DNA from 2 places in the Pseudoalteromonas sp. NZS127 genome. Region 1 is predicted to be linked to the other one. Evidence: predicted binding sites of a transcription regulator. Region 1 holds the regulator's gene; the other holds the start of a gene.
What was found. Region 1 encodes MetJ, which represses methionine synthesis genes. Its sites were predicted from a motif close to TAGACGTCTAGACGTCTA; they were not measured.
Positions count from the first base shown of each region.

Region 1 (12,087 bases):
TGCAATCACACTAAATGTTAACTGCTTTTCTCCAGATGATAAAATAGAAAAGTCATGTAAACTAACAATTCGCGGTAATTGAGCCACTTTACCTACAAACTGACCAAATTCATGGTAGGTCCCTACCACTTCTATTTTTATTGGCAGTTCGGTATAAAATTCTTTTTCAACTTCAGGCAACCAACCAATTTTTAAAAAGGTTAAGCCACTGGTAGTACCCACATAAGATAAGTCATCTAATAAGCCTGGGGTTTCATTAGAGGTTGGTAGGCGTTTTAATAGCTGAGAAAACTTATCTTCCATTTCAATCATTTGCAGTCGATAAATATCTAGTTTACTGGCTATCGCATATTTGGTGCGATAAGTAGTGCGCAGCTCCACCTCTTTGGCTACCGCGTTGTGATAACTGTCTATTTCATCTGAAACTAATAAGCTATAGCTAAAAAACAACACTAAACCCGCAATAAAAGCACCGCAAATAACTTTAACAATAACCGGCCATTCACCTATATTATCAAGTTCTATTTCATTCCAATCTACATCTTTAAATGCTTTAAAATCAAGGTTCATCATGTACCTCGCCAATTTTATCGAATGGTTTTACATAAAATTCCATATTAAAATCACTCAACAAACGCGAAGATTTATCGCCAGCAACAATACCTTGCATTACTGGGCGCTCTAATAAATAAGAACCTTGCACTTCACGTAACAAGGTTGAAAGGCGATTATTCGATTCGCTTTTTCCAAGTACATGAATTTGATTACCGCGTCGCTCTAGCTTAGTTAAATAAACCCCTGCAGGTACTATTTTTGCGACTTCATCCATAATTTGCGTGCCTAAATTACGACTCCTTTGCAGGTTTTCAATTAAGCGCATACGCTGCTGCAGGTTTTCTTTTTTCTTATCTAGCTCTCTAATGTCTCTTATTTCTTTATCTAGCATACTTATTTCTGCACTAAGGTAATTGTTTTTTAGATTTTGACCCTCTTTTAAAGCGCCATAAAATGAGCTCAATAAATACATACTCAAAAAACACAAAACAACAACTGCAATTAATGAAGTAATAAACTTCTTTTTTGAGTCTTCACGCTGTTGTTCACGCCAAGGCAGTAAATTTATATGTGGCATGATGAAAAGCTCCTCAAAGCGAGTCCTGTTGCAATAGCAAATTGCGTGCGATGACGCTGTAATACATTACGGTCAACTCTAGGAGATATTTCCATATTTACAAATGGCTCGGCTACAATTGTGTGTATACCTAACTCTTCGACTAATAAGCGCTCAAAACCGCTAATCATAGCTGTACCACCGGTTAATACAATATAATCTAGCTGATCTTTACCCGTGGTGGTTAAAAACATTTGCACCGCGCGGCGCACTTGTTGTAGCAAGGCTGTTTGAAAAGGTGCAAGTACTTCAAAGGTATAATTTGGCGGTAAGTCGCCGGTTGCTTTACCAATTTCAGCTTCATCAAAGCCTTTATTATAATAAGTAACAATACTATTAGTGTATTGATCGCCACCAAACACTTGGTCGCGGGTATAAATTGTATCACCCGCTTGCACTACACTTACGAGTGTTAATACCGCGCCAATATCGACAATTGCAACGCACTTATTAAATGCATCACTTGGTAACTGTTGATAGTACACATCCATTGCTCGGCTTAATGCGTAGCTTTCTACGTCAACCACTTTAGCAACCAAGTTAGCCGCTTCTAACGCGCCAACACGTGCTTCAACGCTTTCAGTACGCGCAGCCGAAAGCAATACATTCATTTTACTAGGATCGGCGGCATTGGTTGATAGCTTTTCAAAATCAAGATTAACTTCATCTAATGGATAAGGAATTAAGCTGTCTGCTTCAATTTCAATTTGCGATTCTAATTCAGCGTCACTTAAGGTGACATCCATGAAAATCACCTTGGTGATCACGGTCTGGCCTGAAACAGCCACCGCAGCTTCTTTTAGTGATTTAGGTAATTTTCGTTTTAATTTAGTTATTACATTACCAATTGCTTCAATATCTTGAATAGTACGCTCACTCATGGCGCCTTTTGGCATAGGTTCAATTGCAAGTGCTTCTAATCGAAGCCCAGTGTCTGTTTCACTTAACAGTACAGCTTTGATAGAGTGCGATCCTATATCAATGCCTACCATCATCGGCGATGGCTTTTTAAATAGTTGACTTAGCATGTTTGCAACTTTGCCTTTGTTTTAATAATAAACAAGTTATAATTATTATCTGAAAAAATACTATTCATTTTTTAATCAATATATACTAGCAGCCTCAACTTGTAATTGGGAGTCCATTTAGGGAAATATCAGTGATTTTATTAAAAAGAACTTTACAATTTTTTATCATTTGCACATTATTTGGACTGATCACTTTGTTCAGCCTTTATTATTACGTTAAACCTGATATCCCAAGTGTGCAAGTTTTAAAAGACGTGCAATTACAAACTCCTATGCAAGTATTCACTAAAGATGGTCTGTTGATCAATCAATTTGGTGAAAAACGACGAATTCCGGTCACAATAGACCAAATACCACAACCTCTCATTAATGCATTTTTAGCCACCGAAGACAGCCGCTTTTATGATCACCTTGGTATTGACCCAATAGGTATAGTCCGCTCTGCGCTTGTACTTATATCTACCGGAGAGAAAAAACAAGGCGCTAGTACTATTACTATGCAGCTAGCACGTAATTTTTTCTTAACCCGCGAAAAAGCCTACATTCGTAAAGTAAAAGAAATTTTTATCGCGATACATATTGAAAACTTATTAAGCAAAAACGAAATTCTTGAGCTGTATTTAAATAAAATTGAATTAGGTAATAGGGCGTTTGGTATTGGTGCAGCAGCGCAAGTTTATTACGGTAAAGAACTAAAAGACTTAACCCTTGCGCAAATGGCAATGATTGCCGGCCTGCCAAAAGCACCTTCAGCGCTTAATCCTATTCGCAATCCAGTGCGTGCTAAAGCGCGTCGTAATGTCGTACTTGGTAGAATGTTGTCTGAACGTTATATAACCCAAAGCGAATATGAAGAGACTATTAATCAACCTATAACGGCTGTTTTTCATGGCGCTGAAATAGATTTATACGCACCTTATATATCTGAAATGGTGCGTGCAGAAATGGTTGCTAAATACGGTATTGATAAAGCGTACAACTCTGGCTTTAAAATATTTACCTCGGTAGAGTCCCACGTTCAACAAGCTGCGCAAACGGCTTTAGTAAATAACTTACATAGTTACGATATGCGCCACGGTTTTAGAGGTCCAGAGCGTTTATTATGGGATGCGCAAACACAACCAGCATTAAGCCAAGCGCAAATTCTTAACCAGCTAAAAGACGTAAAACAGCTTGGCGACTTACAAGCAGCAGTGGTATTGGCAGTTAACGAAAAAACAGCCGACGTTTTACTAAAAAATGGTGAGCTGGCAACACTTACATGGGATAACTTAAAGTGGGCACGTAAATATATTACGCGTTACCGCCAAAGTTTTGCTCCTAAAGCTGCAACTGAAATATTAGTACCAGGTGCACAAATATGGCTACGTAAAAACGACGATAATAATTATTTATTGAGTCAAATTCCTGAAGCCTCTAGTGCCATTGTGTCTTTAGACCCTCAAGATGGCCGTATTAAAGCAATTGTTGGTGGTTATAGTTTTGAGCAAAGCCAGTACAACCGTGCAGTGCAAGCTAAACGCCAAGTTGGCTCAAACATTAAACCCTTTATTTACTCTGCAGCTCTGGAAAAAGGCTACACTTTAGCATCCATTTTAAACGACGCTCCAATTAATCAATGGGATAAAAGCCAAGGTATTGCATGGCGCCCAAAAAACAGCCCTGCAGTTTATAATGGCCCAATTCGTATTCGCCGCGCATTGGCGCAATCTAAAAACGTTATTTCGGTTCGTCTTCTACGTGGTGTAGGCTTGCAACGTACTGCCGATCATTTACTCAAATTTGGTTTTGATAATAAAGACATTAACCGCAGTGAATCTTTAGCGCTTGGTAGTGCTTCCATTTCTCCATTAGAACTTGCTCGTGGTATGAGCGCGTTTGCTAATGGCGGGCATTTAATAGAACCGTATTTTATATCTGAAATTCAAGATGCCTTTGGTACAGTGTTATTTAAAGCAAACCCAGCCCTAGCCTGCGATGAGAACACGCAGCCCCTCGCTATCGAAAATAACAGCAGCCTAACGATAGAAAATACTGAGCAAGGTGAAAAAGCGCAGCAAACAGTGCAATGTGCCCCACGTATTATTTCTAAACAAAATGCTTTTTTAATTGCAGACGCTATGAACAGTGCAATTTGGGGCGGCGGAAGCTGGAGCAATAAAACAGGCTGGACGGGGACTGCATGGCGAGCACAGCGTTTAGGGCGTCGTGATTTATCGGGTAAAACAGGTACCACAAACGATTCTGTTGACACTTGGTTTAGTGGTTTTAACCGCAATGTACTCACCTCAGTATGGGTTGGCTTTGACAACCCTGGCAATACTCTAGGTCGTTCTGCTTATAACAACAACCTTGATAGTGGTCAAATAACAGGGGCTGAATCGGGCGCTAAAACAGCTCAACCGGCATGGAATGAATTTATGAGGGCAGCTCTTGATGGGCAACCAGAAGCGCCAATTGAACCACCTGAAGGATTAGTTTCTATTCGTATTGATTTAGCGACTGGCTTATTAAGCCACAAAAATGATTACACTAGCCGCTTTGAATACTTTGAAAAAGGCACTACCCCAACTAGTTATGTGCTTTCGCAGCCAAGCGATATTTTTGAAGAAAACACCAAAACAGAAGAAGAGCTATTTTAACCATAAGCACATCTCTCATTAGCTAAATGGTTAATTACGCTAAAAGAACGGCAACCTCTTTAGGTTGCCGTTTTTTGTTTTATTTAATTATTACTTTAAGTTTTTTATCAGCCAATATAAGTCAGAATGAACGCCTGCTGCAGTCACTTCCTTACCAGCACCTGGGCCTTGTATAATCAAGGCATTATTGCTGTACCACTGGCTGTTAATAACAAAAATATTATCACCCGGGGTTAAGTTTGCTAATGCGTCATTGGGCGTAACATACGCTAACCCTACTTTGGCCGTTACGCTATCGGGCCCAATACTCAGTAAACCTGTATAACGAAGTACCGCGTTTTGTAATTTTGCATTGCGTGCATGCTCTTCAATAAAAGTGTCGAGCTTATGTTTATTAGCTAAAAAGTCATCCCAGCTACCTAGTGCTAGCTCACCGGGCATTAACGGCGCTAAGGCAATGTCGTTAAGGTCTAATTCAACCCCTAACTCTCGCGCTAAAATAAGTAGCTTACGCTGCATATCTCGCCCCGATAAATCTTCGCGCGGATCGGGTTCAGTAAAACCCATTTGTTGCGCTTCAAGTAATAACTCAGAAAATGCAGTTGCGCCATTATACATACTACATAACCACGATAACGTACCCGAAAAAACACCTTCTATACGTGTTATTTTATCGCCACTGTTTTGTAAATCTGCAAGGGCAAAATTAATTGGTAAACCGGCACCCACACTAGCGTTATAGCGCCAATATAAATTGCGCTGCGCAATATTGTGCTGCAACGCTTTATACCAAGGAGTTGGCGCGGTACCAGCATACTTATTAGCACTAATTAAATGACAATCAAGCGCAACAAAATCTGGGTATAACTGACTAAATTGCTCGCTGGCGGTTATATCTATAACCACTTTATGCTCGTAATCAAGCTGGCCAATAGCGGTTAATAAATCTTGGCTGCTATAGTCAACAGCCTCTAACTGCCATTGGTTCTTCCAGTGCTGTACATTTATGCCGCTGGGATTAAATAGCAGTTTTTGCGAACGTGCTAATCCCACTAACTTAATATTAAAGTCGGTTGATAAGCGTGCTAGCTGCGCCGATAGTTGGCTAACAAATACATCCCCTACGTTACCAAGCCCTGCCACTATTAAGGCAATTTCTTGGCCTTTAGTGATCAGTTTATCGTGCAGCACATTAAGCACATCACTATCAATAAGCTGATCCGTCAGTAGCAATACATAACCACTATCTTGATGCACAAAGCGAGGTTCAATATTATGCAAATTGAGCAACTCGCGTGCCTGAGTGCTCAATAAGTTTATATCTTGCTCAGGAGCAACTAGCGCGCAACCATGTAGGTTAGACTCGCTAATATTGGCTCTTCCTGCAAAGTAACTAACTACTTGATGGGTCGCTACTGCCGGTACTATTAGGTAAGTTTCACCTGCGCTACTAAAATGATGCAAACTATGTTGAATAAGCTGGCTAACCTGAGTTACCTCACCCTCAACTAGCCCTTCAACACTAAGTAAATCTATATTTTCTAATGTAGTAATAAAGCGTTTTTGTTTTACACAGCCCTCTTTCACTACATTTGTTGAGCTTGCTTGCACGTCAAAACTACTGCGCACCGCAAGCTTTATATCGGTATTTTTAAGTGGCGATAATGTTTTAGCGTGTAAAACGGGGTTACCTAATCTTGCCAATAAGTTAGCTTGCGCTCTACATACCTTAGCGTATTTAATGGCCTTGTTAACTTTACGTGGGTCGGTACTAAATATCCCTTGTGTATCGGTCCAAATATATACTTGTTTAGCATTGCAATAACTTGCCAATAAGGTTGCACTGTAATCACTACCATTGCGACCAAGAGTGACCGTATCGCCTTGGGTATTAGCCGCAATAAACCCTGTTACCACGTTAATTTTGTGCTGGCTAATAAGCTCACTACACTGCTGCGTATTTTGGCTATGCAATAATTGTCCATCACTTAGCGTAAACAAGCCTCTTGCGTCTTGCATGCATGCAGCAACATTAAGTTGCTGTAAATACGCTGCGAGCAAACGAGCTGACCACAACTCACCATGGGCGAGTAGCGCCGCTTCTTGCAACTGCTCAGTACTCGCTAATTTAGCAACTAAACTTAGCTCTTCATTTAGAGTGGTTAAGGCGCTGCGCTTTAAATCGCCCTGCAGTAGCTGCGTTATTAAATCACTTTGATGATTGTTTAATTGCAATACAATATCAGCGAGCGCTTGAGTATCGTGCTGCTGATAACTTTGCCACAGTTTTACTAATGTATCTGTGGTTTTTCCTGCAGCCGATACCACTACACAATCACCGGGCTGAGCTTGCCCTAAAATTATTTTTGCAACGCTTTTATAGCGCTCGGCTGAGCTTAAACTCGAACCACCAAATTTATGAATATTATTAGTCATATTAATTACCACAACGCCGGGTGAGCAGCGCTCAATTTAACATTACTACTTGCGCTAGCACCTGCTTTACCTGCGTTATTGTGCTGACCTGGTTGCACTAAATTAAATACCCGATCAAAGTCTGCTAATAAATCTGCTACATCTTCAATACCTACCGACACACGAATAAGCGTATCGCCAACGCCAGCGGCTAAACGAGCCTCGGCTTCCATTCCTGCATGCGTCATTGTTGCTGGGTGGCATATTAAGCTCTCTACGCCACCTAAAGATTCAGCTAAGCTAAATGTTTTAAGGTTTGTTAAAAATGCAGCTGCGTCATTTACATCACCTTTAATGTCAAAACTAACCATGCCACCAAAACCAAGTTGCTGTGCTTTAGCCAATTCATGTTGTGGATGCGACTCTAGCCCCGGGTAATATACTTGGCTAACAAATTTTGAGCTTTCAAGGTACTTAGCAATAGCTAAGGCATTTTCTTGATGCTGCCGTAAGCGTACATTTAAAGTACGCAAGCCACGCAAAGTTAAGTAACTATCAAACGGTGCCCCCGTTATACCAATATTATTTGCCCACCAAGCCAGTTCTTCACCTAGTTCGTCAGTTGCAGCAATAACCGCACCGCCAACCACGTCTGAGTGGCCATTTATGTACTTAGTGGTTGAGTGCACCACAATATCAACGCCAAATTTAATCGGGTTTTGTAATGCAGGCGATAAAAAAGTGTTATCTGCGGCTACCAAAGCACCGCATTGTTTCGCAATATCGGTTACTGCTTTAATATCAGTTAAACGTAAAATAGGGTTACTAGGGGTTTCTATCCAAATTAACTTAGGTTTGATTACTAAAATTTGCTGCAAACTTTCTGGTTTAGTTAAATCTAACACTTCGAGTTTTAATAGGCCGCGCTTTTGTAATGAGGTAAATAAGCGATAGCTGCCGCCATAACAATCATGGGGGATCACTAACGTATCGTCACTATTAAGCAGCTGAGTGGCTAAATGTACGGCAGCCATTCCTGTTGCAGTAATAATGCCGCGAGCACCGCCTTCGAGTTCGCTGAGTGCTTGGGCTAAAGTATCACGATTTGGATTACCACTGCGGCCATAGTCATATTGACGTTTTGTATCAAAGTCGGCAAACGAATAAGTGGTTGATAAATACAGCGGAGGCACAACCGCGCCATGGTGCTTATCAGCATCGACACCACTGCGAACTGCAATTGTCGCTTTATTTTTTTCACTCATATTTATTACCTGCTTTATTTAGATGTTTAGACGTCTAAAACAGTAATTCATTCAACTTAAGAAGTCAAAACATTTAAACACCTAGCCATCTGTGCAACAAGTATTTGACTAATTTGTTTAAATCGATAGAATTTCACGCATATGCGCGCTATTTTTTAGTAGGGTGAGCAATTAATAATCTGAGGCAACGATACATCTTATGGCAAAATGGAATGGCGAGTATATTCACCCATACGCAGAACACGGGAAAAAATCAGAGCAAGTTAAAAAGATCACCGTTTCGATCCCGCTAAATGTATTAAAAGTACTAACCGATGAACGCACCCGTAGGCAAATTAATAACTTACGCCATGCAACTAATAGCGAGCTATTATGTGAAGCATTTTTGCATGCGTTTACTGGGCAACCGTTACCTAACGATGATGATTTACGTAAAGATAACGCCGAAAAAGTGCCTGAAGAAGTGAAAAAAATAATGCAAGAAATGGGCTTAGAAGTTCCTGTTTTAAACGAAGACTAAACAGCGGCTTTTAAACAAAAAAACCTCAGCCATGCTGAGGTTTTTTTATGGCTATAAATTACACTGAAGTAACTTAATACCGAGCAACATAATGCTGCTTATTCCATATAGTTTGCTGGCAGCTCTATTTGCGCTACGCCTGAAGCAATGGCTGCTAATGCAACTGCTTTAGCAATACGCGGCAATAAACGCGGGTCCATAGGCTTAGGAATAATATACTCTGCACCAAACGCTAGCTTATCTACACCGGCAGCTTTTAGTACTTCTGGTGGAACCGGCTCTTTGGCAATACTACGAATAGCTTCAACTGCTGCAATTTTCATTTCATCGTTAATTTCACTGGCACGCACATCAAGTGCACCACGGAAAATAAACGGAAAACACAACACGTTATTAACTTGGTTAGGGTAATCTGAGCGCCCTGTTGCCATAATTAAATCGCTACGTGCGCCGTGTGCCAGTGCCGGATCAATCTCAGGGTCTGGGTTCGAACAAGCAAATACGACTGGCTTTGCTGCCATTAATTTTAAATCATCGGCCGATAATAAGTTAGGGCCCGACACACCAACAAATACGTCAGCATCTTCAATTACATCTTGTAATGTACGCTTATCGGTATTGTTAGCAAATAACTGTTTGTACTCGTTTAAATCATCACGGCGAGTGTGAATAACACCTTTACGATCAAGCATATAAATATGTTCACGCAGTGCACCACACTTAATTAATAACTCCATACAAGCAATCGCTGCAGCGCCGGCACCTAAACATACAATAACTGCATCTTCAATATCTTTGCCTTGCACTTCCAGCGCATTTATCATGCCTGCAGCCGTTACAATAGCCGTGCCGTGCTGATCATCATGAAAAACAGGAATACTACAGCGTTCAATAAGCGCCTTTTCAATTTCAAAACACTCTGGTGCTTTAATATCTTCAAGGTTAATACCGCCAAAAGTATCAGCAATATTAGCCACAGTATTTATAAAGTCTTCGGTGGTGCGGTGTTTTACTTCAATATCAATTGAGTCAATGCCTGCAAAACGTTTAAACAACAACGCCTTGCCTTCCATTACCGGTTTTGACGCTAAAGGCCCTAAATTTCCTAAACCTAAAATAGCAGTACCATTGGTGATCACTGCAACCAAATTACCTTTACCTGTGTACTTATAGGCATTTACAGGGTCAGCAGCAATTTCACGCACCGGCTCAGCTACACCGGGGCTATAAGCTAAAGCGAGATCATGAGCCGTTTCTGCAGGCTTGGTTAGCTCAATGCTGATTTTACCTGGAACGGGGTGAGAGTGATAATGTAGTGCTTGTTCACGAAAGTCCGACATAACGCGATTATATCCTGCAATTTAAGTTAAAGTGAGAGGGAGTAAAGCGACACTTAACATGCCTTAAAGTACGATACCCTTATTATTTTTAAATTCCAAGCAATATCAGGTCTATCCTGTTATATGCTAGATCTGTTAATTTTAAGCGAATTTTCAGCAACTTCGATAAAAACATCGCTACTTTTCATAAATATAAATTGTGCTAAAAGGCACTTTTCAAGCTTATTTTAGTTAAAAGTATTATTCACAAAACAGCGTTTTTAAAATGTGAATAAAATCAGCTAAAAGCGATTATTTATTCTGCTTTAACAACACATAGCTTCATGTTGGCTACTTTTAGAAACCGAGTTTAAAATTAAGCTATTAAAAATATAGAGAATATTAGGTCATTTGTCTGCAAAGGTTTATGCATACCGAGAATAAGAACAGGAAATAGTTATGCAAAAGCAATAAACTTAAAACTAGCGAGGTTAGGGGGAAGTTAGAGGATTTTTAGGCATAAAAAAAGCATCCTAAGATGCTTTTTTTAACTAAATAGCAATAATTACTTTTTGCTACCAAGTGCACCGAAACGCTTGTTGAAACGATCAACACGTCCGCCAGTGTCTAAAATCTTTTGCTTACCAGTGTAAAACGGGTGACACGCAGAACAAACGTCTAGGTGAATATTTTTACACAGAGTAGAGCTAGTTTCGAATTCGTTTCCACATGAACAAGTTGCAGAAATTACTTCGTACTTAGGGTGAATACCTTCTTTCATAGAAACCTCTAGTTAAGGCCGCATCGCTCTCCAAACCCGGAGTCTGGCACCATACGTCGTTAAAACAAATTTATTGGTGGCGGATTTTATCCAACAACCATCAAGCACACAAGCATTAATTAGTATTTTTGCTAAAAAAATAACCATTTTGAGTAAACAAGGTTATTTGGTAGTAGGTTTTTAGCTGTATTTTTAGTACATTAGGGCCAAGTATTAGCACGCCCTCCCCCATTATTTTTTTAACAGTTGAGTTACTATGTATTTTGTTGAAGTTGCTATAAAAGTTCCACTACCGCGCACCTTTGATTATAAAGTAGATAGCCAGCTTGGTGAAGCTTCTGCGCCATTAAAACCCGGAATGCGGGTGTTAGTACCCTTTGGTAATCAACGTAAAGTAGCCGTGGTTTTAGCGCTTAAAACAACAACCGAAGTGCCTGAAAACAAAATAAAGGCAATTTTTGAAATTATCGACGATACGCCAATTTTATCTGCAGAGCACATAGAGTTACTGCGCTTTACTGCCCGTTATTATTGCTACCCGCTGGGTGAAACCATTCATATTGCATTGCCAAGCGCACTACGCCAAGGCGAATCGCCTGATAAAACCAGCATTAATATGGTAGCCCTAACGGAAAAAGGCGCGCTGCTGCCGTCATTAAAAGCTAAGACTCAACTTAATTTACTAAAGCAGCTATCGCAATCAGGCAAGTCGTCATTAACCGAGTTAAAAGCTTTGGGCTTTAGTAAAAAAACCATTGATAGCTTAATAGATAAGGCACTCATAACGCAGTCAATTGAGCATGATAACCACTGGCAAAGTGTAGCCCCAACAGTGGGTAGCAAACCAACACTTAACAAAGAGCAAGCGATTGCCTGCACCACAATTAATCAAAGCAGCGGTTTTAGCAGCTTTTTATTAGAAGGTGTAACCGGTAGCGGCAAAACA
Region 1 covers NZ_JADYWN010000001.1:317,626-329,712, forward strand. The annotation lists gene I6E78_RS01475 (type 4a pilus biogenesis protein PilO) at 1-570, opposite strand, end outside; gene I6E78_RS01480 (PilN domain-containing protein) at 560-1,132, opposite strand; gene I6E78_RS01485 (pilus assembly protein PilM) at 1,120-2,199, opposite strand; gene I6E78_RS01490 (penicillin-binding protein 1A) at 2,331-4,841, shown strand; gene I6E78_RS01495 (bifunctional aspartate kinase/homoserine dehydrogenase II) at 4,932-7,277, opposite strand; gene metB (cystathionine gamma-synthase) at 7,283-8,521, opposite strand; gene metJ (met regulon transcriptional regulator MetJ) at 8,721-9,041, shown strand; gene I6E78_RS01510 (malic enzyme-like NAD(P)-binding protein) at 9,140-10,381, opposite strand; gene rpmE (50S ribosomal protein L31) at 10,926-11,141, opposite strand; gene priA (primosomal protein N') at 11,398-12,087, shown strand, end outside.

Region 2 (12,087 bases), on a different contig from region 1:
GCGAATACCTTGGTAGTTTTCACGTATTAGCTCATCGTTTCCTAAGTTTTCATCTGGTGCAAAACCCCAGTATTCTTTACGTACTTGCTCGTGTAAATACTCGGCAAACGCTTCGGCGAGCCTGTCGGCAACGGCTTTAATCATTATTTTGTTGTAGTCGTCTTGCTGGGCGTCAAACGCATTAGCTAGGTCGTCTTCTTCCACCCCCCCCGTTACTGCAAATGCGCCAAAGTAATCTGGCGTACCTTTTGGGGCTATATAATCAGCTAGGCAGTAGTTAGCAAAATCGGTTTTTTCGGTTTGCTGGCGTAAATGGCACGAGGTAGTTAACACCTCTTTGCGTGTTTCGTCTGTGTATATTTCTATGTCGTCGCCAACGCGGTTTGCCGGAAATAAACCAATTACACCCAGTGGTTGCAAGCTGCCTGCTTTTTCAAGGTCGTCTAACATGTCGTTGGCGTCTTTAAATAAGCTTTGCGCTTGCTCGCCAACTACTTCATCGGTCATTATGCGCGGGTATTTACCGGCGATTGACCAGGTCATAAAGTATGGCGTCCAATCTATGTATTTACGCAGCGTAGCTATAGATACATTTTTAAACTCTTGCACGCCAAGCTGTTTAGGCACTGGTGGTGTGTAGTTATCCCAATCGAGTTTTGCAGCGTTATCGCGAGCACGCTGAATTGTCACTGGTTTTGAGCGTGGTTTTTTACGCGCTTGTTGCTCGCGTACTTTCACGTACTCGGCTTGTGTTTTTTCTAAAAAGTCACTTTTGTGCTCTTTCGATAATAAGTTTGAAACTACACCCACTGCACGGCTGGCGTTACTTACATACACTACGCCTTTATCGTACTGTGGCTCAATTTTAACGGCGGTGTGCGCTTTTGATGTAGTAGCACCACCAATTAACAGCGGCAGTTCAAAACCACGGCGTTTCATTTCTTTGGCTACGTGTACCATTTCGTCAAGCGATGGGGTAATTAGCCCCGATAAACCAATAATATCGGCTTTTTCATCGATTGCGGTTTGCAGTATTTTATCAGCAGGCACCATTACGCCTAAGTCGATTACTTCGTAGTTATTACATTGCAGTACTACGCCAACAATGTTTTTACCTATATCGTGTACGTCGCCTTTTACTGTGGCCATTACAATTTTGCCGTTGGTTGAACCTTCTTCTTTCTCAAGCTCAATGTAGGGATCTAGGTAAGCTACGGCGCGCTTCATTACACGGGCCGATTTAACTACTTGTGGTAAAAACATTTTACCTGCACCAAATAAGTCACCTACTACGTTCATGCCGTCCATTAACGGACCTTCAATTACGTGAATAGGTTTAGCGGCAGCTGCGCGGCACTCTTCGGTGTCTTCGTCTATAAAGGTAGTTATACCTTTAACAAGGGCATGTTCAAGGCGTTTTTCAACGCTCCAACTGCGCCATTCTAAATCTTCAACGCGCTCAGCTTGTGCCATGCCTGAGTACTTAGGCGCAAGCTCTACTAAACGCTCGCCTGCACCTGGATCGGTGTTGAGTATTACGTCTGTAACGGCTTTGCGTAGTTCTTCTGGTATGTCGTCGTAAACCGCCAGTTGCCCCGCGTTAACAATCCCCATATCCATACCCGCTTGAATAGCGTGATATAAAAATACTGAGTGAATGGCTTCACGTACTGGGTTATTACCGCGAAACGAAAACGACACATTCGACACCCCACCCGACACTTTACAGTGCGGCAAGTTTTGCTTTATGCGCCGTGTGCCTTCAATAAATTCGACCGCGTAGTTGTCGTGCTCTTCTATCCCTGTGGCTACAGCAAATATATTTGGGTCAAAAATAATGTCTTCGGGCGCAAAGCCAACTTCTTCTACTAATATTTTGTAGCTGCGCTCACATATTTCAAACTTTCTATCGGCGGTAGCGGCTTGGCCGTCGGTGTCAAAGGCCATAACTACAGCCGCTGCACCAAAACGTTTAATGGTTTTGGCTTGACGAATAAACGGCTCTTCGCCTTCTTTTAACGAAATTGAGTTAACAATGGCTTTGCCTTGAATGCACTTTAAACCGGCTTCTATTACTTCCCATTTAGAGGAGTCGACCATGATAGGTACGCGAGAAATATCGGGTTCTGAGGCAATTAAATTTAAAAACTTAACCATGGCGGCTTTTGAGTCCAACATGGCTTCGTCCATGTTTATATCAATTACCTGCGCGCCGTTTTCTACTTGTTCTCGAGCAACTGTTAACGCGGTTTCATAGTCTTCTTCCATGATCAAACGTTTAAACATGGCAGAGCCGGTTACATTGGTACGTTCGCCGACATTAGTAAATACTGCTATTTTTTGAGTCATGTTGGCGGCTCCTTAATTTAGGTTACAGGCTTCGAGGCCCGATAAACGCATGCGTACTTCAATTTCTGGCAACTGGCGTGGTTTAACGCCCGCTAAACCTTTAGCAAAGGCGCGAATATGCGCAGGTGTGGTGCCGCAGCAACCACCTACAATATTAATAAAGCCCGACTTACCCCAATCAATAATTTCTGTTGCCATTTCTTTTGCTTCTAGGTCGTAGCCACCAAATTCGTTAGGCAAGCCTGCATTGGGATGCACTGAGGTAAAGGTTTCGCATACACGCGACAACTCTTGCACATATTGGCGCAGTAAATCTGGGCCTAAGGCGCAGTTAAGGCCAATAGAAAGCGGTTTAATATGGCGAATAGAGTTATAAAAGGCTTCGGTAGTTTGCCCCGAAAGCGTACGCCCAGAGGCATCGGTAATAGTGCCGGAGATCATAACTGGTAATGTGCGCCCTGCTTGCTCAAACGCTTCCTCTACTGCAAACGATGCAGCTTTAGCATTGAGGGTGTCGAATATGGTTTCGATTAAAATAATATCGGCGCCACCTTCCATCAGTGCCAAGGTCGATTCTACATAGGCAGTAACTAAACGATCAAAGGTAACATTACGATAACCCGGATCGTTTACATCTGGCGACAATGAGCAAGTTTTTGATGTTGGCCCAAGTACGCCTGCTACATAACGTGGTTTTTCGGGTGTTTTAGCACTAAACTCATCGCAAAGTAGCCGTGCCAATTTTGCCGACTCTAGGTTTATTTCACGGCTTAGATTAGCCATGTCGTAATCTTCCATCGAAATGGTGGTGGAGTTAAAGGTATTGGTTTCGATAATATCGGCACCGGCAGCTAAAAAGCTACGATGAATATCGGTAATTATTTTAGGCTGCGTAAGGCTTAGTAAATCGTTATTACCGCGAATAAGTACATGCCAATCTTTAAAGCGCTCACCGCGATAGTCTTGCTCTTCTAATTGGTGTGCTTGGATCATAGTGCCCATAGCGCCGTCTAAAATTAAAATTCGCTCTTTTAACGCTGCACTTAGTTCGTCGTGCTTATTTTGGTCATTATTAAGAGGGTTATTCGGCATAGTTGTTAGTCCTTACGTCTTGGCTAACTAAATTAATATCATAGGGTGTAGTTTGGTACACGTAATAATTTAACCAGTTCGAAAAAAGTAAAAAAGCATGGCTTTGCCACGTTTTTGAAGGTTGTTTAGTTGCATCGTCATCTGGAAAGTAATTTTCGGGTTTGGGCGCATTGTCGCTTTTTTCGCAATCGCGTTGGTATTCAGCTTTTAACGAGTCGGCATCATACTCTGGGTGGCCGGTAATAAACACTTGGCTGCCCGACTTATTTTTAACTAAGTAAGCACCTACTTTCTCAGAACCCGCTAGCACGACTAGTTCATTGCAAGCATTTATTTTATTTACATCTACATGACCATAACGCGAATGCGGTACTAAAAAGGTGTCGTCAAAGCCGCGCGTTAACGCCCCATGTTCAAAATAACATTGGTGCGTAAATACGCCACACAGTTTATCGGTTTTTAAATCGCGCTTTATTTTATAATGATGATAAAGCGCTGCATGCGCTGCCCAACACGAAAAAAGTGTAGACGTAACATGCTGCTCAGCCCAATCTAAAATTGCGGTAAACTCATCCCAATAAGCTACATCCTGGTACTCTAAATGCGCTAGCGGCGCGCCGGTAACTATTAATGCATCGTAGTTATTGTTTTTTACTTCTGAAAAATAACGATAAAAGGTGTCTAGGTGCTGCTCTGAATTACTGCTACTGCGATGAGTGTCTAGACGCAGTAGTTCTACATTTACTTGCAAGGGCGAATTGGCAAGCAAACGAATAAACTGTACTTCGGTTTCAACTTTATTAGGCATTAAGTTAAGAATAGCCAAACGCATGGGGCGAATTTCTTGCGTTTTTGCACGAGTTTGTGGCATTACAAATACGTTTTCTTGGCGCAGGCGAGCAATAGCTGGTAGCTCGTCTTTTACTGTAATTGGCATCCTTTTACTCCTATTCATCAAAACCGAAAACTTATTATGAACAGATAAGAAAAAATATCAACCAATAGATGTATAGATGTCTAAATATCCAAATGAAATTTTTTCATCCTATTTTATAATCGTTTTTGCGCACTTTATAGTTTGTTTGTCGGTTTAAAATTGGCCATTCGTTGACTGCCTTACCCGTCAACCACTACAATAGAGCATTGTAATTTTTATTATTATTTGAAGGTTTTTTCCATGGTTTTACCTGATAAATTTATATTCTCGATGAGTCGAGTTTCTAAGGTTGTGCCACCTAAGCGCACTATCTTAAAAGACATCTCGTTACACTTTTTCCCGGGCGCTAAAATTGGTGTGCTTGGTTTAAACGGCTCTGGTAAATCAACATTGCTACGTATTATGGCCGGTGTTGACCAAGACTTTGAAGGTGATGCCTTTCCACAACCAGGCACTAAAATTGGTTACTTACCGCAAGAACCTGTTTTAGACGAAAGCAAAACCGTACGCGAAATCGTTGAGCAAGCTGTTGGCGAAGTTAAATACGCGCTTAAACGCCTTGACGAAGTGTATAACGAATACGCCATGGAAGACGCTGACTTTGACGCACTTGCAAAAGAGCAAGGCGAGCTTGAAGCGGTTATTCAAGCGCACGATGGTCACAACATAGACAATGTTTTAGAGCGCGCTGCCGATGCACTACGTTTACCAGAGTGGGATGCTAAAATTGAGCACCTTTCGGGTGGTGAGCGCCGCCGTGTTGCTATATGCCGACTGTTACTTGAAAAACCAGACATGCTTATTCTCGATGAGCCAACTAACCACTTAGACGCTGAGTCGGTTGCCTGGTTAGAGCGCTTCTTACACGATTACGAAGGCACAGTTGTGGCGGTAACGCATGACCGTTACTTCCTAGATAATGTAGCAGGTTGGATTTTAGAGCTTGACCGTGGTGAAGGTATTCCATGGGAAGGTAACTACTCTTCGTGGTTAGAGCAAAAAGATGCGCGCCTACAACAAGAGCAAAAATCTGAAAAAGCACGTCAAAAGTCAATTGCGCAAGAGCTTGAATGGGTTCGTTCAAACCCTAAAGGCCGCCAAGCTAAGTCAAAAGCACGTATGGCGCAGTTTACCGAAATGCAGCAGTCTGATTATCAAAAACGTAACGAAACCAACGAAATGTTTATTCCGCCTGGCCCACGTTTAGGGGATCAAGTGCTTGAAATAACTAACTTACGTAAAAGCTTTGGCGACCGTGTATTAATCGACGATTTAAGCTTTAGCATGCCAAAAGGTGCCATTGTGGGCATTATTGGTGCTAACGGCGCGGGTAAATCAACACTGTTTAAAATGATCAGCGGCGAGCAACAGCAAGACAGCGGCAACATCACCATAGGTGAAAGCGTACACATTGCAACGGTTGATCAGTTCCGTGACGGTATGGACGAAAGCAAAACTGTTTTCCAAGAAATATCTGACGGGCAAGACGTACTTAAAATTGGTAATTTTGAGTTCCCAAGCCGTGCTTACGTTAGCCGTTTTAACTTTAAAGGTAACGATCAGCAAAAATTTGTTAAAGACCTATCGGGTGGTGAACGTAACCGTTTACACCTTGCTAAGTTATTAAAAGCTGGCGGTAACGTGTTACTACTCGATGAGCCAACTAACGACTTGGACGTTGAAACACTACGTGCACTAGAAAACGCTATTTTAGAGTTTCCTGGTTGTGTAATGTGTATATCGCATGACCGTTGGTTCCTTGATCGTATTGCTACACATATTTTAGATTACCGCGACGAAGGCCAAATTAACTTCTTTGATGGTAACTACACTGAGTACGAAGAGTGGCTTAAAAAGACGTTAGGTGCTGAGGCAACTCAACCTAAGCGTATTAAGTACAAAAAGATTGGTTAATAGCTAATTTAAGCTCTAGGCAATAATTAAGCCCTGCATTTATGTAGGGCTTTTGTTTTATAACTATAACTACAAATAGAATTTTATGACCCTAAATCCTCACTTGCCGTTAGTTTATCATCCTAATTACTCGTTTAGCTTTGATCCTAAACATCGCTTTGTAATGAGTAAATTTGCACATTTATACCAGCACGTTAAGCAGTTAGGATTAGTTGGCGATAACTTAGTACAGCCGTTATTAGGTACGCCAGAGGCACTAGAATTAGTACACTGCGAAAACTATATTCACGACCTATATCATAATCAATTAGACGAAAAAGCCATGCGCCGTATTGGTCTACCTTGGTCAAAAGAGCTAATGGCGCGTACCTTTACAGCCCCACAAGGTACACTACAAACCGCTCGCTTAGCCCTTAAACACGGTATGGCATGCCATTTAGCAGGCGGTACACACCACGCGCATACTGATTTTGGCTCAGGCTATTGCATGGTTAACGACTTGGCTTTTACTACGCAAACACTAATTGAGTCGGCTGAGGTTACTAATGTACTTATTTTTGATTTAGACGTACATCAAGGCGATGGCACCGCAGCCATGCTGCAACATCAGCCTTATGCGTATACCTGCTCGATTCATTGCGAAAAAAACTTTCCGTTTCGTAAATCCCCTAGCGATTTAGATATTGGTTTAACTAACAATATGCAAGACGCTGAGTATTTAGGCATAGTTGACGACACCCTACAATTTTTGCTCAAAGAGCTAAACCCCGATTTAGTGTTGTACGATGCGGGAGTTGATGTGTGGCAACAAGACGGTTTAGGCAAACTCGATATTAGCTGGCAAGGTATAGAGCAGCGCGACCATCTCGTACTTAAACGCTGCCTTGAGCACAACACTCCGGTAGCTACGGTTATTGGCGGCGGTTACGACAGAGATCACCAGCGTTTAGCTCAGCGTCATGGCATTGTAGTTGAGCAAGCAGCACGTTTTTAATAGTTTTAGAGTTTTGGTATAAATACATATTGCAGCGGGCGTTAAAACGAAAAAAGGCTCCTCGAATATCTCAGAGCCTTTGTTAACTTTGGAATTAACTCGGTACTATTAACTCGGTACTATTAACTAGGTGTATTAATTAGGTATGATTAAATTAACTAAGTACGAGTAACTGCGGCGCTATGCTTTGATAATCTACCGCCATAGCAATACTAAGTGCGGTAATATTAATAATTGAAAACGCGAATACTTGACGCGCCCAGCCGCTTATATCTATATTACGACGATAGCCCCGCAGCGCCATTAACAGCCACCAAAAACTAGTAATACAGGCAACCGCCATAAAAGCAGCACCGGTATAACCACTAATAGGTAGCAGCATTACAACCAAGGCATATATGGCAATATAAAGCACAATATGGCGTTTTGCTTTATCAATACCTTGCGCTACAGGTAATACAGGAATACCCGCTGCTTGGTAATCTTTAAAGCGAAAAATAGCAATGGCGTATGAGTGCGGCATTTGCCACAGGCTAAACATTACCAGTAAAATTAATGCCCCCATATCAAACTCCCCTGATACTGCGCAGTAACCAACAACCGGTGGCACAGCCCCCGATAAACTGCCAATAAAAGTGCCATAAACTGAGTTACGCTTCATGTAAAGGCTATAAACCCCTACATAAATAAAGTAACCAAAGGCGGCAAAAAATACTGCTGCAGGAGTGGTATAAGCTATTAATAAACCAAAGCCTATAATCCCCAATACCACCCCATGACATAAAGCAGCCATTGCAGACATTTCGCCCGTTACTGTTACCCGGGTGCGAGTACGCGCCATGGCAATATCTATATCTCGGTCAATCACATTATTAATAGCACAACCTGATGCAACCACTAGCGATAAGCCAATTAAGGTAGCAACCATTAGCCATGGGTTTATATCACCGCGGGAGGCTAGTAAAAACCCGCCCGCTACGCTGATTAAGTTACCCATAATAATACCTGGCTTAGTTACTGATAAATAACGACGAAACATCTTTAGCTCCTAATACATCATCATTGCGTTAGATTCGTAAATAATCCAAACAGATAGCCCAACCACCATAACAATAATTAGGGCACTGAATAAAAACGAGAAGGTACTTGCACGGCCATCTTCGGTAATAAAATTAAGGTGTAAAAAGTATTTTAAATGTACCCAAATTTGTACTACGGCTAGAGTAATAATGCTGTAAAGCGTGGTTGCTTTTGAAAAGTCGCCACTCATTACCATATAAAATGGTATAGCGGTTAAAATTACCGACAATACAAAACCAATTAAATAACTTTTAACACTGCCGTGAGATTCATCGTGGTGATGCTCATTTTGCATTTGCTTTAAAGCATGTGTTTCGCTGTGGCTCATTACATTGCTCCCATTAAATAAACTAGGGTGAATACACAAATCCACACAATATCTAAAAAGTGCCAAAACAAGCTTAAGCAGCTTAAACGCGTTACGGTTGCTTTACCTAAGCCACGTTTAGCAACTTCAATCATCATTACACTCATCCAAATTAAACCTGCGGTTACGTGTAAACCATGCAAGCCAACTAATGCAAAAAACGAGGTTAAAAAAGCACTTTTTTGTGGACCATTGCCATGCACAATTAGGTGATTAAATTCGTAAACTTCCATACTAATAAACACCACACCTAAACAAAAAGTAACCGCTAACCATATTAAGGTCAGCGCCTTTTTTTGCCCTTGCGCGGCTATCATCGCAAAACCAAAGGTAATACTACTAATAAGCAGTGCGGCAGTTTCTACTGCTACAAAGTCGAGTTCAAAAATATCTTTACCCGATACGCCGCCTGCCGTGTTCATAAACAACACCGCGTAGGTAGCAAAAAACGAGGCAAACAATAGGCAATCGGTCATTAAGTAAAGCCAAAAACCAAAAGTAGTATTACTAGAGGTATCATGATGCGCGTGAGCATCATGATCCTGTTTGGTATTTACAATTGCAGAGTTTAAAGTTACTGACTCTTGACTAACAGACAAGGTACTCATGCGTTTAGCTCCTTATCAGTGGCTAAAATAGTGGCACTTAAGTTATGTGCTTGTTCAATACGTGCTACTTCGTCGGGCTGCACATAGTAGTCAACATCGCTTGCATAACAACGTTTGATAAATATAGCTATGCCTCCTACTAAACCTGCCGCAGCTAACCACCAAATATGCCAGATCATGGCAAAACAAAATGCGGTTAAACTAGCAGCCATAAGTACCCCTGCCGAAGTGTTTTTAGGCATATGAATTGGGCTATAGCTTATTTTACCTTGATAAGCTTGGCCTTTTTCTTTCATGTCGGTCCAGGCATCAATATCGTCAACATGCGGTATTTGGGCAAAGTTATAAGCCTGTGGTGGTGACGATGTTGACCATTCAAGCGTGTGACCGTTCCATGGATCGCCGGTAGCATCGTCAAGTGCTTCGCGGTCTCTAAAGCTCACATACAATTGAATTACTTGGCAAATAATACCAAACATAATAATGACTGCGCCTACTGCAGCTATGTATAACCAAATATTCCAATCTGGGTTATTGGTGTGATTTAAACGACGGGTCATACCTAAAAAGCCTAATACGTACAGCGGCATAAACGCGACAAAAAAGCCAATAATCCAACACCAAAATGCGCCTTTACCCCAGCCTTCATTTAGCTTAAATCCCATTGCTTTAGGGAACCAAAATGCAAAGCCCGCAAGGTAGCCAAATACCGCGCCACCAATAATAGTATTATGAAAATGCGCGATTAAAAACAAACTGTTATGCAGTACGTAGTCAGCACCGGGTATTGCTAATAGCACTCCGGTCATGCCACCTACGGTAAAGGTAACCATAAAGCCAAGCGTCCATAATACGGGTACGGTTATACGTAAACGGCCACGGTAAATAGTAAATAACCAGTTAAACAACTTAACCCCGGTTGGTACGGCAATAACCATAGTCATTACCCCAAAAAACGCATTAACGTTGGCGCTCGAACCCATGGTAAAAAAGTGATGTAACCACACAATAAAGCCTAAAATAGAGATAGCACCACTGGCGTAAATCATCGACTTATAACCAAATAGACGTTTGCTGGTAAAGGTAGAAATTATTTCAGAGAACACACCAAATGCTGGCAGCACTAAAATATAAACCTCTGGATGACCCCACGCCCAAAATAGGTTGATGTACATCATGGCGTTTCCGCCCAGATCATTGGTAAAGAAGTGAAAATCGAGATAACGGTCAAGCGTTAGCATGGCCAATACGGCTGTTAAAATAGGGAATGATGCGGCAATTAAAATATTAGCCCATGTACAGGTCCAAGTAAAAACCGGCATTTTCATTAAGCTCATACCTGGTGCACGCATTTTAAACACGGTAACTAAAAAGTTCACTGCGGTTAATAGTGTGCCAAGCCCTGATATTTGCAGCGCCCATATATAATAGTCGACCCCCACCCCGGCACTAAAAGTTAGCTCCGAGAGCGGTGGATAAGCCACCCAACCTGTTTTTGCAAACTCACCAAAAATAAGTGACATATTAATTAAAATAGCGCCACTGGCAGTAAGCCAAAAGCTTAAGTTATTTAAAAATGGAAAAGCGACATCACGTGCGCCAATTTGCAATGGCACTATAATATTCATTAAACCTATCATAAATGGCATGGCCATAAAGATGATCATAATAACGCCGTGTGCGGTAAATATTTGGTCGTAATGTTCTGGTGGCAAATATCCAGGAGCGCCACTGGTAGCAAGTGCTAACTGAGCACGCATCATAATGGCATCAGAAAACCCACGAAATAGCATAATTAACGCTAATAAAATGTACATTACGCCTAAGCGTTTATGATCAACCGAGGTGATCCAGTCGCGCCACAGCACGCCCCATTTTTTATATTTTGTAATAAGCCCGGCAATAATAAGCCCAGCTAATGCAATAACGGCCATGGTTACCATAATAATGGGTTCATGAAACGGAATTGCATCCATTGAAAGTTTACCTAAAAACAACATGGCTATTCCTCGCCTTGGCTGTGAGATGAGTGCGTTGAATGCTCGCCCATTGCAGGGTGCTTTTTATTCATATCGCCGTGTGCGCCCATATATTTCATCACTATGGTATGAAATAAGCCTGCTTCAACGTCGCCGTAATAGGCCACCTGGTTGTTTTCGCTCGCTTTAGCCAGCTCAACATAATTTGCATGAGTAAGGTTATTACCTTGTGCTTTAATATCGCTTACCCATTTGTCAAAACCGGCTTGGGTAGGAGTAGCAATGGCATTAAACTTCATACCGGTAAAACCTGCACCACTGTAATTGGCCGAAAAACCTTTAAAAGTACCCGGTTCATTGGCGATTAAATGCAGTTTGGTTTCCATGCCAGCCATTGAGTATATTTGACTCCCCAATTGCGGAATAAAAAATGAATTCATGGTGCTCTCTGAAGTGATTTTATATTCAACAGGCACGTTTGCCGGAAACACTAATTCGTTAACCGTAGCAATGCCTTGCTCAGGGTAAATAAATAACCACTTCCAGTTTAGCGATACCACTTCTACAGTGAGGTGCTTGCCTTTGCCTTCAATTGGTTTATAAGGGTCTAGCGCTTGCGTAGACTGCCAAGTAATAACACCTAAAATAACAACAATAACAATAGGAACAGCCCACACAACAGCTTCAATCTTATTAGAATGAGCCCATTTGGGAGCGTAAATTTCATGAGTTTGTGTGTCTCTATATTTCCAAGCGAAATATAAAGT
Region 2 covers NZ_JADYWN010000014.1:108,218-120,304, reverse strand. The annotation lists gene metH (methionine synthase) at 1-2,349, opposite strand, end outside; gene I6E78_RS13330 (homocysteine S-methyltransferase family protein) at 2,362-3,441, opposite strand; gene metA (homoserine O-acetyltransferase MetA) at 3,431-4,378, opposite strand; gene ettA (energy-dependent translational throttle protein EttA) at 4,619-6,292, shown strand; gene I6E78_RS13315 (histone deacetylase family protein) at 6,378-7,286, shown strand; gene cyoE (heme o synthase) at 7,441-8,325, opposite strand; gene cyoD (cytochrome o ubiquinol oxidase subunit IV) at 8,335-8,694, opposite strand; gene cyoC (cytochrome o ubiquinol oxidase subunit III) at 8,694-9,341, opposite strand; gene cyoB (cytochrome o ubiquinol oxidase subunit I) at 9,338-11,341, opposite strand; gene cyoA (ubiquinol oxidase subunit II) at 11,344-12,087, opposite strand, start outside.
Region 2: metA (homoserine O-acetyltransferase MetA) is a predicted target of MetJ. The motif match lies at 4,444-4,461, and genes of this name have one in related genera.